2 linked regions of the Fodinicola acaciae genome follow. The protein of the gene in region 1 interacts with the protein of each later gene in a pairwise test. Links are inferred from orthologs where the notes say so. Each region holds a gene or a part of one and is shown in the gene's direction. Other genes may lie near its edges.

The links. The genes of interacting proteins can lie anywhere in the genome.
Region 2: the proteins of ftsZ (region 1) and rlmN interact in binary tests that used the Escherichia coli proteins (3 or more experiments, as listed by UniProt). The link is inferred for Fodinicola acaciae from one-to-one orthologs.

Annotation. Positions count from the first base shown.
Region 1 is NZ_WOTN01000001.1:577,365-585,430, forward strand. The notes cover bases 14-2,996. They hold ftsZ (cell division protein FtsZ), read left to right. Parts: upstream 14-904; coding sequence 905-2,089; downstream 2,090-2,996. Other genes in these bases: GNX95_RS02650 (cell division protein FtsQ/DivIB), read left to right, coding at 14-595; GNX95_RS02660 (YggS family pyridoxal phosphate-dependent enzyme), read left to right, coding at 2,086-2,859; GNX95_RS43725 (cell division protein SepF), read left to right, coding at 2,964-2,996. Outside these bases: more of GNX95_RS02650, read left to right, coding at 1-13; more of GNX95_RS43725, read left to right, coding at 2,997-3,608; GNX95_RS02670 (YggT family protein), read left to right, coding at 3,627-3,920; GNX95_RS02675 (DivIVA domain-containing protein), read left to right, coding at 3,964-4,824; GNX95_RS02680 (hypothetical protein), read left to right, coding at 4,858-5,736; GNX95_RS02685 (TraR/DksA family transcriptional regulator), read left to right, coding at 6,184-6,564; lspA (signal peptidase II), read left to right, coding at 6,537-7,103; GNX95_RS02695 (RluA family pseudouridine synthase), read left to right, coding at 7,115-8,047; GNX95_RS02700 (hypothetical protein), read left to right, coding at 8,044-8,066. UniProt on the Escherichia coli protein: Essential cell division protein that forms a contractile ring structure (Z ring) at the future cell division site. The regulation of the ring assembly controls the timing and the location of cell division.
Region 2 is NZ_WOTN01000003.1:74,621-80,087, reverse strand. What follows is about bases 1-2,926. They hold rlmN (dual-specificity RNA methyltransferase RlmN), read left to right. Parts: upstream 1-844; coding sequence 845-2,008; downstream 2,009-2,926. Other genes in these bases: GNX95_RS43410 (DivIVA domain-containing protein), read left to right, coding at 2,011-2,926; GNX95_RS26680 (phosphatidate cytidylyltransferase), read left to right, coding at 1-667. Also shown: more of GNX95_RS43410, read left to right, coding at 2,927-3,327; GNX95_RS26665 (DUF2631 domain-containing protein), read right to left, coding at 3,394-3,621; GNX95_RS26660 (trypsin-like serine peptidase), read right to left, coding at 3,777-4,739; dxr (1-deoxy-D-xylulose-5-phosphate reductoisomerase), read left to right, coding at 5,080-5,467.

The DNA of each region.
Region 1 (8,066 bases):
GGTCTACGGCACCAACGTGTTCGACGTGCGTACGGTCAGCGTCACCGGCGCCAAGACCGTCGACCCGGCCGCGGTGGTCTCCTCCTCCGGCATCAGCCGCGGCAGCGCTCTCGCGCACGTCGACTCCTCGGCCGTACGCTCGCGGCTGCTCACCGCGCTGCCGGCGCTGTCCACCGTCTCGGTGACGTTGAGCTGGCCGCACACGGTGTCGATCGAGGTCGGCGAGCGAGTCGCGGTGGCCGTGGTGGGGCCTGGCTATCGCGAGATCGACAGCACCGGCGTGGTTTTCCGTACGGTGCCGAGCCGGCCGGCCGGTCTGCCGTTGCTGTCGCTGAAAAACCCCGGCCCGCGCGATCCGGCGACGCTGGCCGCTCTCACGGTCAGCGCGTCGCTGACGCCGTCGCTGCGCGGCCAGCTCGTCCAGATCAGCGCGCCGACGCCGGCCGCGGTGACCCTGCAGCTGACCGGCGACCGTACGGTCCTGTGGGGAGACGCGTCGCAAAGCGCGCAGAAGGCCGCCGTACTCGCCGTCCTGCTCAAGCAGAAAGGCAAGAAGTACGACGTGAGTGCTCCGAGCGTGGTGACAGTCCGGTAGGCAGGCGCGACCGCGCCGCCCGTGCTCGTAAACTTGAGGCATGGAGCCGATCTCGCGCTGCTGCTCCGATTCACGCTCAATCGCGGTGAATGACGCCACGCCAAAACAATTGTCGACAGACACGCCGGGCCGCCTCCTTGAACGAGGCAGGTGGCCGTCTTACCGTCCGTGACATAAGGATGAGTTGACATAACTATAACCGTCAAGTTGAACGTGAGAGTCGGCGCCATCGCGGCTTTCGATCAGCGAAGCGGAGCACCACAGTTTGGTCAAAAGACAAGCACCACCACCGTTAGGGAAGGCAGCCTGATGACACCTCCGCACAACTATCTAGCGGTCATCAAGGTCGTCGGCATCGGCGGCGGCGGTGTGAACGCGGTCAACCGGATGATCGAGGTCGGTCTCAAAGGCGTCGAGTTCGTCGCGATCAACACCGACGCGCAGGCGCTGCTGATGAGCGACGCCGACGTGAAGCTGGACGTCGGCCGAGAGCTCACCAGGGGCCTGGGCGCCGGCGCGAGCCCCGACGTGGGCCGCAAGGCCGCCGAGGACCACCGCGACGAGATCGAAGAGGTGCTCAAGGGCGCCGACATGGTCTTCGTCACCGCCGGCGAAGGCGGTGGCACCGGCACGGGTGGCGCGCCGGTGGTCGCCAGTGTGGCGCGAAAACTCGGCGCGCTGACCATCGGTGTGGTGACGCGGCCGTTCTCGTTCGAAGGCAAGCGGCGGCAGATGCAGGCCGAGGCCGGCATCGAGGAGCTGCGCAACGAGTGCGACACGCTCATCGTCATCCCCAACGACCGGCTGCTCTCACTGGGCGACCGGACGATCAGCATGATGGACGCCTTCCGTACGGCCGACCAGGTGCTGCTCTCCGGTGTCCAGGGCATCACCGACCTGATCACCACGCCGGGCCTGATCAACCTCGACTTCGCCGACGTGAAGTCGGTGATGAGCGGCGCCGGCTCGGCGCTGATGGGCATCGGCTCCTCGCGCGGCGACAACCGCGCGGTCGAGGCGGCCGAGCTGGCGATCGCGAGCCCGCTGCTGGAGGCCAGCATGGAGGGCGCGCACGGCGTTCTCCTGTCCGTGTCCGGCGGCTCCGACCTCGGCCTGTTCGAGATCAACGAGGCCGCCTCGCTGGTCTCGGACGCGGCGCATCCGGACGCCAACATCATCTTCGGCGCGGTGATCGACGACGCGCTCGGCGACGAGGTGCGGGTCACCGTCATCGCGGCCGGCTTCGACGGTGGCCACCCGCAATATCACCGCAGCGAATACCACCACCGCAGCTCCGACCGGCGGGACGCGGCGGCCAGCAACACCGACTGGCTGACCGGCAAGCAGAGCTCCAGCGCCACGCCGACGCCGCGTACGCCTCCGCCGCCGCCGGTGCCGACCCCGGAGCCGGCGCCGGCCGCGCAGCCGCAGCAGCCGCCGCGGGTGCCGCTCGACGACGTCGACGTGCCTGACTTCCTCAAGAACGGCGCGTGACCCAGGGGCCGACGGCCGAGCGGCGGGCCGAGCTCGCCGCCAACCGGGCGGCGGTGCTCGACCGGATCGCCGCGGCGGCTCGGTCCGCCGGCCGCGATCCGGCGGACGTGACGCTCATCGCGGTGACGAAAACGTTCCCCGCCGACGACGTCGTCGCGTTGGCCGACATCGGCCAACGCGACGTTGGCGAGAACCGCGACCAGGAGGCCGCCAGCAAGGCGGCCGCCGTTGCCGCCGTACGCGACGCGCATCCGGCTGTCGCCGACCTTCGCTGGCACTTCGTCGGACAGCTGCAGCGCAACAAGGTCGCGTCAGTTGTCCGTTATGCCGATCTCGTCCACAGCGTCGACCGGGTGAAACTCGTCACGTCGTTGGACCGGGCCGCCGCCGAGCATCGCGACCGGCCGCTGGACGTACTGGTGCAAATCGACCTCGCCGGCGAAGTGCCGGCGCGCCAACCGAGTCCGAAGGCGAGCATCGGCGCGCGTGGCGGTGTGGTGCCGGCGGATCTGCTCGCGCTGGCTGAGACGATCGCGGGTGCCACGGCGCTGCGGTTACGAGGCGTGATGGCGGTCGCGCCGCTCGGCGCCGACCCGGCCGAGGCGTTCGCCGCGCTCGCCGGCGTGTCGGATCGGCTGCGCGCCGAATTTCCGCAGGCTGGGGTCGTTTCCGCGGGTATGAGCGGGGATGTCGAGGCCGCTATAGCGCATGGCGCGACACACGTACGCATCGGTACGGCGTTGCTTGGCGGAAGAACAGCACTTCGTTAGGTAGTCTGCTGTCACACGAATAACAACAGTGTCATTAGTTGCCTCTCGTAAAGCAAGAGGCGGCCGGTGATAGCAGTGGACCGACTCGAAGGGGGCGGGACCCGATGGGGACGTGGCGCAAGGCGGGTGTCTGGCTCGGCCTCGTCGAGGACGACGAGGACCGGGACTTCGTCGACGACGAACTCGACGCGTTCGACGAGGATTTCGAGCCGCCGGCCCGGCCACGCGGACGTGCCTCGGTGCAGCCGCCGGCCCGCTCCGAGCGGTCCGCCGAACGCTATTCGGAGCGTGCATCAGATCGAGCCGCGGAACGAATGGCGCATAGTGCCGTCGATCGGACGGCTGACCGAGCCCCGGTACGGTCCTTCCCCCGAGTTGATGCGTCGTACGCATCAGAAGACAACCTCGCTCTTGCGCCACAGGTGGTTCCCCAGGTCATGCCGTCGATGTCAGTGAAACCCGAAGAGCCGTCGTACCGGATCACCACTATGCATCCGACCACTTACAACGAGGCACGGACGATCGGGGAGCATTTTCGCGATGGCGTCCCAGTGATCATGAACCTGACAGAAATGACCGAAGCGGACGCGCGACGGCTCGTGGACTTCTGCGCGGGACTTACCTTCGGTCTTCGGGGTAGCATCGACCGCGTCACCAACCGGGTGTTCCTGCTCTCGCCGGCCGACGTCGAAGTCACCGCGGAGGACAAGGCGAAGATCGCCGAGGGCGGGTTTTTCAACCAGAGTTGAAGGAGAGGGTAAGCAACCGTGTCGCTCGTCTGGCAGGTGGCCTACCTCATCGTCTATTTCTTCTTCCTCTTCCTGCTCGCCCGGTTGGTGTTCGAGTGGGTCCAGTCATTCGCTCGCCGCTGGCGTCCGAGCAGGCCGGCGGCAGTGACCCTGGAGCTGGTTTTCAGCGTGACGGACCCGCCACTCAACCTCCTGAGGCGGGTTATTCCACCCCTTCGCGTCGGTGGAATTAGTCTGGACTTAGGCTTTATCTTGCTACTGGTAATTGTGTATGTCCTCATGAGCCTGCTTGGGGGGTTGAGTTTCAGGTGAGTTCGACCTGCCTACGCGTGGCCCATTGGACCGAGGAGACGTTATGCCGCTGACACCCGCCGACGTGCACAACGTGGCGTTCAAGAAGCCTCCGATCGGTAAGCGAGGCTACGACGAGGAGGAGGTCGACGCCTTCCTCGACGAGGTGGAGCGCGAACTCGCTCGGCTCATCGAGGAAAACAACGACCTGCGCGCGCAGGCCGGCGGGCGAGGTGGTGCCAGCGCACCGCCGCGCGACGATGCCGAGAGCCGCCGCCTCTCGCAGGAGAACTCCGAGCTCAAGAGCCAGATGGAGCGGCTCCGCCAGCAGGCGCAGGAGGCCCAGGCCGCCGCGCAGCAGGCGCAGCAGGCCGCGGCCCGTGCTCAGGACCAGCGCGGCGGCACCCAGGCCGGCGGCATGGCCGGGGCCATGGGCCTGTCCGGCGGTGAGCCGGGTGGCGAGCAGGCGCTGCGGGTCCTCATGCTGGCACAGCGCACCGCGGACGATCACGTCGGGGAGGCCCGCCGGGAAGCCGAGAAGCTGCTGAGCGACGCGCGCGCCAAGGCCGACGAGCTGACCCGCAACGCGCGGTCCAAGGCCGAGGCGCTGGAGCAGGAGGCGCGGCAGCGCCACCAGGAGGCGATGGGCAGCCTGGACGCCAAGCGCTCCGCGCTGCAGAAGCACATCGAGGAGCTCAAGTCCTTCGAGCGCGAATACCGTACGCGCCTCAAGGCGTTCCTGGAGACCCAGCTGCGTGACCTGACCGACCGCGGCCAGGCCATCGAGACCGAGAGCCGGGGGGCCGACCGGTCCGCGACGGTGACCGGCTCGACCGGCATCAACAACTCGACCGGCGTGTCGGGTTCGTTCGGTGGCGGCGTACGCGGTCTCGGCCTGGACAGCGACCACAACAGCCGTTACTGATCAACCCCTAGAGCGTGACCGGGAGCTGAGCGCGTGCTCATCGCGAGCCTGCTGCTAGTCGTGGCGGCCGCCGGCGTGCTGATCGTGGGTGTGGTCACCAGCAACGTACTGCTGGTGGCCGCTTCCATCGGTGTCAGCGTGCTGGCGGCCGTGCTGCTGTATCTGGGCGCGCGTCACCAGCGACGGCCGGCGGCCGCTGGAGCGTCCCGCGCACCCGATCGCAAGCCAGCCAGGAAGCAGCCAGCCGCGGCACCGCCGGTCGCCGCGCCGCCGGCCAAGCGCGCCGGTCGCAGCGAGACCACGGCCGTGTTGCCACCGGTGGTCCCGCCGAAGGGTCGCAAGCCTCCGAAGGTCGACGAGAGCGCGTTCGCGCGGCCGGACAAGGCGTCGACCGGCGAGCGGACCCAGCAGCTCCCCACGGTGCCAGCCACACCACCAGCCACACCACCGGTCGCGGCGCCGGAGAAGCCGGCCGCCGAGAAGCCGCCGGAGCCGGTCGAGCCCGAGGTCGCAGAGGCGACGCCGGAGGCGGTCAGCGACCCGGTCGTAGCGACGCGTACGCCAGCAGTCACCCCACCAGTGACTCCGCCGACGGTGCCGAGCCAGCCGGCAAGGGCGCAGAAAAACGCCGAGGAGCCGGCGCCGCCGAAGCGCGAGGAGCTCCGCGACCCGGACGATCCGGCCGACGAGCCGGGGATCGAGCCGATCGGCACCGGCGTGGCCGACGAGTTCGCCGCGCGCGACGACGACGTCGTCGTGATCGACGGCCGGCCGCGGTTTCACCTCTCCGGCTGCGCGCACCTGGACGGCAAGGACTCCGAAGCCGTACCGGTGTGGGAGGCCTTCGAGCTCGGCTTCACCCCATGCGCGCTCTGCAAGCCGGTTGCCCAGCTCATGGCCGTACGGCATTAGGCCTGTCCCGACCCCTCCGCGGGGCGATAGCCGAGCCGCTGTCACATCTTTCTCGGGCCGCCTGACGGCACGGCGAAACCGCCCACGTGGCGCTGCCACGCCGGGCGGCTCCGCCGCACCGCCAGACGACGTTTTGGATCTCGACTCTCATCCCCGCGGAGGGTCGGGACAGGCCTTAATTCAGATCTCACGCTGCGCCGACTAGCGCTTCAGGAATTGCCGCCTACCCTGGTCTGACAACAGCGTCGTTCGTGCGCGTCAGGATTGTGGCGCGCATCGAGGTTACGTATCGTGTCTGCCTCGGGGAAGGCGGATCCGCACGGGCGCCGAACGACAAGTCGGGCGGCCCGCTGGACCGCGGTCGCCGGTACGTGAGCAATCTTCCAATGTCGGACACCATCCGCCGAGAACAGCGCCCCGGCGGCGAGCAGAACGGAACCCACGCCCGTGAGCACCAACACGTCATCCGCCAGTGCTGAGTACGCGGACATCAGGGCCGACTTGACCGCTCGCGCCGAGGACCTGCGCGCCGAATACGCTCGCGCGCTCGCCGAGATCTCCGATATGCAGCGCGACCGCGTCTCCGACGGGGCCGGCGACGACCAGGCCGACGCCGGCACCAAGGCGTTCGAACGCGAGCAGGAGCTGTCCCTGGCCCGCGGCATCCAGGCCCGCCTCGACCAGGTCGAGCATGCCCTGGCACAGTTGGATGCTGGCACGTACGGCATCTGCGAGTCCTGTGGCAACCGGATCCCGACGGCCCGCCTGGAGGCGTTCCCGTTCGTCACCTTGTGCGTCACGTGCAAGCAGCTGGAGGAGCGACACTGACCGAGAAGAAGTCGGGGCGGCCGATCGTCCTGTTCGCGGTGATCGCGGTCCTGGCGATCGGCATCGACCAGCTCACCAAGGCGCTGGTCGTGGCATATCTGGAAAACCGGCCGCCGATCTGGCTGATCGGCGACCTGGTGTCGCTGCAGGCCACCCGCAACACCGGCGCCGCCTTCTCGCTGGGCCAGACGTACACGGTGCTTCTCTCGCTCTTCGCGATCGGCGTCATCGTCTACATCATCCGTACGGCCCGCCGGCTCAACTCGATCGGTTGGGCCGTCGCGCTGGGGTTGATCCTCGGCGGAGCCGCCGGCAACCTGTCTGACCGGATCTTCCGCGCGCCGGCGCCGCTGCAGGGCGGTGTCGTCGACTTCTTCAGCGTCGGCTGGTTCCCGGTCTTCAACGTCGCCGACTCGTGTCTGTGCGTCGGCGTCGCGATCGTCGTGCTGTTGGTGTTCCGTGGCATCGGCGTCGACGGCAAGCGAGCCGCCGACCAGCGCACCAGCGCCGAGAAGTCGGTGTCAGACTCGTCTTCGTGAGTGACGCGATGATGGGGGAGCACCGGTCGATGCCGGTGCCGGACGGCCTCGACGGCATGCGGGTCGATGCCGCGTTGGCGCGGATGTTCGGTCTGTCCCGCACGGCCGCCGCCGCGCTGGCCGCCGCCGGCGAGGTCAGCGTCGACGGAGTCCAGCAGGGCAAGTCCGACCGGGTCGTCGGCGGTGCCTGGCTGGAGGTCACGCTGCCGCCGCCTCCTGGCGCTCCGACCGTCGAGGTGGTGCCGGTCGACGGGTTGAGTGTCGTGTACGCGGACGACGACATCGCGGTGGTGGACAAGCCGGTCGGCGTGGCGGTGCATCCGAGTCCAGGCTGGAGCGGACCGACGGTGATTGGCGGCCTGGCGGCGATGGGACACCGCGTGTCGACCAGCGGCGCGGCGGAGCGGCAAGGGGTTGTCCACCGGCTCGACGCCGGCACCACCGGGGTGATGGTGGTCGCCAAGAGCGAACGGGCCTACACGCTGTTGAAACGCGCGTTCAAGGAACGTACGGTCGACAAGGGTTACGTCGCGGTGGTGCAGGGACATCTGGATCCGTTGCGCGGCACCATCGACGCGCCGATCGACCGGCATCCGTCGTCAGACTGGAAGTTTGCCGTCGTGGCCGGCGGCCGGCCGAGCGTGACGCATTACGAGACGACCGAGGCTTTCCGTGCGGCGAGCCTGGTCGACGTGAAGCTGGAGACCGGTCGTACGCACCAGATCCGCGTACACATGGCGGCGATGCGGCATCCGTGCGTCGGGGATCTGACCTATGGCGCCGATCCGACGCTCGCCCGGCGGCTCGGACTGAGCCGGCAGTGGCTGCACGCGGCCCGGCTCGGCTTCGAGCATCCGGCCGACGGCCAGTGGGTCGAGTTCACCTCGCCGTTTCCGCCGGACCTGCAGCACGCGCTCGACGTCCTCCGCGAATCCTCGGTATGAACCGGCTGGCGCGCGGTGT
Region 2 (5,467 bases), on another replicon or contig:
CCGGGCCGTACGACCGCTGGAGGCGCGGCCGCCGCTCGTACCACTGCTGGCCGGCGGTGTCGGCATGATCGCGTTGGCCTGGTTCGCCGGCGCCTCGATGCTCGCCGTCGGTTTCGTGCTGACGATCATCGCGGTGATGCTCTGGCGGCTCGGCGACGGGCCGGTCGGCTATCAGCGCGACGTGACCTCGGCGGCGCTGATCGCCGCGTACATCCCGCTGATGGCCGGGTTCTGCGTCCTGCTCCTGGTGCCCGGCGACGGTGCGTTGCGGGTGATCGCCTTCATGGCGACGGTCGTCTGCAGCGACACCGGCGCGTACGCGACCGGCGTGTTGTTCGGCCGGCACAAGATGGCGCCGCTGGCCAGCCCCGGCAAGACCTGGGAAGGCCTGGCCGGCTCGCTGCTGGCGTGTGCGATCGCCGGCGCGTTGTTCATGCACTTCTTCTTCGACCGGCCGTGGTGGTACGGCGTCCTGTTCGGACTCGCGATCGCGATCGCGGCCACTTTGGGCGACCTCGCCGAATCGATGCTGAAACGTGACCTCGGCATCAAGGACATGGGCAGCCTGCTGCCGGGCCACGGCGGCTTCATGGACCGGCTCGACTCGGTGCTGGTCGCGGCGCCGGTGGCGTACGTCCTGCTGGCCTCGCTGGCACCGCCGCACTGAGGGCGCCGAAACGATGGCTGACCACTGCCTGTGACCCACCGATACGACCCGAGTAAGATGTTCTGCTGTCAGCAACCGGGTCGCGACTTTGGGTTGTGTGGGGGATGCCTTGGATGACCCGGCTCACCTGCATACCGGCGACTTCTCGTGGGTGGCCATGGGAGAATGGGCCACACGATGACGACGCTGCCCCTCCTGGACGATCTCGAAGCCGACGTGACCGCAACGGGTTCCACCGAGCCGTTGACCGGACCCGGGCTCGCTGGCAAGGCGACCCGAGGCCGTCCGCCACGCCATCTTGCCGACCTGGACACCGCCGCGCGCCGCGCCGCGGTGGCTGAGCTGGGCTTTCCGGCCTACCGCGCCGACCAGGTCTCCCGCCACTACTTCGGCAGGCTCTCCGGCGACGCGGCGGCGATGACCGACCTGCCGGCCGCGGCCCGCGAGACGCTCGGCGCCGCGCTGCTGCCGGACCTGCTGACCACCGTGCGCGACATCGCCTGCGACGACGGCACGACCCGCAAGACGCTCTGGCGCGCGTACGACGGAGTGCTCTTCGAGAGCGTACTTATGCGTTACCCGGATCGTGTCACGATGTGCGTGTCCAGCCAGGCCGGATGTGCTATGGGCTGTCCGTTCTGCGCGACCGGCCAGGGTGGGCTCAAGCGGAACCTCTCGACCGCCGAGATCGTGGAACAGGTTGTGGCGGGAGCGCGCGCTCTGGCCGCCGGCGAGGTGCCCGGCGGTCCGGGCCGGGTCTCCAACATCGTGTTCATGGGCATGGGTGAGCCGCTGGCCAACTACCAGCGGGTCGTCGCCGCCGTGCGTCGGCTGACCGAGCCGGTGCCGCGGGGGCTGGGGATCAGCGCCCGCGGGGTGACGGTGTCCACCGTCGGGCTGGTGCCGGCGATCGCGAAACTGGCCGCCGAGAAGCTGCCGGTGACGCTCGCGGTGAGCCTGCACGCGCCGGACGACGAGCTGCGTGACACGCTCGTACCCATCAACCAGCGGTGGCCTGTTGACGACGTACTGGCGGCGGCGTGGGACTATGCGCATTCGACAGGGAGGCGCATTTCCATCGAGTACGCGATGATCGCGGGAGTGAACGACCAGCCCTGGCGTGCCGATCTGCTGGCCCGCCGGTTGGCTGGGAAGCTCGCGCATGTCAACCTGATACCGCTGAACCCGACGCCGGGCAGCGAGTGGTCGGCGAGCAACACTGGAGCGGAGCGGGAGTTTGTCCGGCGGTTGCGGGCTAGCGGCGTATCGACGACGGTACGAGACACCCGTGGTCGAGAGATCGACGGGGCATGCGGGCAGTTGGCCGCGGCGGAGGTGTGACGGTGCAGGGATCTGATCCGGGTGAGCGGTTCCGGCGACGTGCGCTGCGCCGGGGCTACAAGGTCGACGAGGTCGACGAGTTTCTCGAACGGGTGGACGCCACCCTGGTGGGAAACCCGGACGGCCCGCCGGTGACCGCGGAGGAAGTCCACAACGTGGTCTTCCGCGTACGGTTCGGCGGCTACGACGAGTGGGAGGTCGACAAGCACCTCGACCGGCTCGAACGTCAGCTCACCGAGATGGAGAACCAGCCGGCGGCGCATCCGGCCGCACACCCAGCCGCGCTGCCGTCCCGGGAGATGCGGCGGGAGCCGGCGGCGGCCAGAGCCGGCGCGCTGGTCGGCGGCGCGGCGGCCGCGGTCGCCACGCCGGTCGGCAGCCGGGCCGCCGTGCCGAGCCCGTCGCGGGTCGGCAACACGCGCGGCACCTCGCGCGGCGGTGTCGGCATGGCGTCGCCGACCGACGAGGCCTCGACGCAGTTCATGCCGGCCGTACGGCCCAGCCCGTACGGTGACCCGTCCGACGGCGGCCCGCCGACCGACGAGTTCGACACGCCGTCGGAGTTCCGCGACGACTTCCCCGAGGACGACTACCAGGAGCCGGCCCAGCCGCAGGGTCCCTACCAGCGCGACTACCCCGACCAGCAGCAGGGCTATGCCGCGCAGGCCGGCTACGACCAGGGCTATCAGGAGCCGTACGCCGAGCAGCAGGGTTACCAGGAGCCGTACGGGCAGCCGGCCTACCGCGAGGAGCCGACCGGAGCGGGTTCCTACCGCGGCGCCGCCGGGTACGCCGGCGGCCAGCAGCAGCCGGCCGAGGAGGAGAGCTGGTCCGCCCAGCTGGACCGCGACGGCCGGCAGTGGGAGACCCAGGGTTGGGAGACACAGGGCGGCGGCAGCCGCGACCCCGGCAGCTGGGACACCGGCGCGACGGTGATGTGGAGCAACCAGGGGGCCGGCGGGGCCGCCGACATCCCGTTGCCCGGCGTCGGCAGCAGGGACGGCCGGCACGGCAAGTCGGAGATGACCGCGGAGATGCCGCAGTACGGCAACTCCTCGCCGTACACGCCGCAGGACGCTACCAAGGTCGACCAGCTGCGTTCCACCTTCAAGCAGCGCCGCTTCGGCTCGGGCTATGACGTCGACCAGGTCGACCGGCTCTTCGACGGCATCAGCGCCGTGGTGACCGGCCGCTCCGGCGGTCGGATCGACCCCGAGGACCTGGTGCCGCACTTCGAGCTGGTGCAGGGTGGCTACTACGAGGACGAGGTCGACGCGGCCCTCGGCGAGGTCCGCAACATGCTCGGCCGCCGCGGCTGACCCTTCCGTACGACAAAACCGCAGGGACCCCTTGGCGACGTAAGGGGTCCCTGCGGTTTTGTCGTACTAGCTGTCGCGCTTGAGGCCGTTCTTGCGCAGGGCCCAGTCGACCAGGAGGATCGCGATCAGGCCCGCCGCGATGCCGCACAGCCAGAGATCCTCGACGTGGCCGCGGTGGTTGCCGAAGTTCATCAGCAGCAGGATCACCGCGACGACGAGCAGGCCGATGCGGGCCGCCTTCTTCGGGCCAGGCTTGTGCTGGTCGGGGGAGGTGACCATCTCCTCTTCCGCCACGTGCAACATCCTCCTTATGCAGGCCGCGAAGGCATCCTGCGCAAAGTCTGGCACGGCCGCCGGCGACTATGCTGCCGGGGTGGTGAAGATCGTGCTCATCGTGTTGCTCGTCGTCTTCGGCCTGCTGATGGCCTACATGTTCGTCCGTGGCCGGTTCAACCGGCGCTAGCCGAGTTGTACGAGCCCTGGATGGCGCTTCCCCAGTACGGTCCGTACATCCGGTCCGGGTCGGAGTCGTAGCCGAAGCTGTTCACCGACTGCTGGGTGCCGCGCGAGCCGCTGCCGACCAGCCAGGGGCCGCCGGACGAGCCGCCGGTCATGTCACACGTGACGCCCTGGTCCGCGCTGCCGTAGGAGTCCTTGACCGCCTTGCCGGTGCACTTCTGCAGCTTCTCGCCGTCGAACGGACTGTCCGCCGGATAGCCGTAGAGCGTGTACGTCTGGCCCTTGGGCTGGTTGAACGCCACGCCGGAGCCGCCGACCACCGTGCCGATGTGCCGGCCGCTCCGCGTCGCGAGCACGGCGAAACCGGTGTCGAAGTTGAGGTCGCCCTTCTTGGCCCACTGGCTGGTCGTCACCAGCCTGCGCGCCGTCCACTTGCCGTACGGCGCGCTGCCGTCGTCGTAACCGGGGACGAAGGTCCAGTGCGACGCGTAGGCGCCGGGACCCTCGTTGACGCAGTGGCCGGCGGTGGCGACCACGTCGTGGTTGCGGCTGCTGACCGAGTTGCCGGAGCACACGTAGTCGACGCCGCCGAAGGTGAAGAACACCTTGCCGACGTGCGCCACCGGCGCGATCCCCGGTGCGGCCGCCTTGGTCGAGGGCAGGCTGAACGGCGTGCCGACCAGGTCGCCGACGCCGCCGAGCAGGCCGGCCTTGCGCTGCCGGTCGTACGCGCGCCGGGCCAGCACGTCGGCCGGCTTGGCCTTGCGCATCCGCTGCGGTGTCCAGTAAGTGGCGTCGCTGTGCAGTGCGGTCGACACGACCTCACCCAGGTCCACGGCCGGTTCGCTGGGATGGTGGCCGCCGAGCACACCGGCGTAGGCCACCGGCGCCGCCAGCACGACCAGCGCACCGGCGGCGGCGAGCGCGACCAGGGAACGGGAGAGCTTCTTCATACCGGCCTTTCGCAGGTGGTGGCGCCGTTGTACGCGCGGGACAGATCACAGCCGGGTGGGAGGCAACAAAAGTCCTATCCCGGCCGTTCGCGTGGCGATACGTTAAGGGGGTCCGTGGCTAATTGTCCACATCGGCGCGCTATTTACGGAAATCTTATGGTTTCCTTGAGGTTTACCGCTGGTGTCGGCAATTGGCGGCAATCGTACGCGGTCCGGCCCACCGTCCGGCAACCGGCGTGGAGGAGAGGTGAACGGCCTGGTGACCGCCGTCGACGTGACCCAGCCGACCCCTCCGGCGGCCGCGCCAGCGTCGCGCCGGGCGGTGCGGGACAATGGAGCGGTGACGGTTCGCGAGGTGGTGTTGCTCGGCTCGACCGGCTCCATCGGTACGCAGGCGATCGACGTGATGAGGCGCCACCCCGACCGGTTCCGGGTGGTCGGCATCGCCGCCGGCGGCGGCAACGTCGAGCTGCTCGCCGCGCAGGCGCTGGAGCTCAAGGTCGACGTCGTCGCGGTCGCTCGCGCGACCATGGCGCAGGACCTCCAACTGGCCTTCTACAAGGCGGCCGCGGCGAGTGGCTACGAGTCCGGCAAGTTCGCCGTACCGAAGATCATCGCCGGCCCCGACGCGGCCACCGAGCTGGCCGCCTTGCCGTGCGACGTGGTGCTCAACGCGATCACCGGCTCGATCGGCCTGCGGCCGACGCTTGCCGCACTCCGGGCCGGCC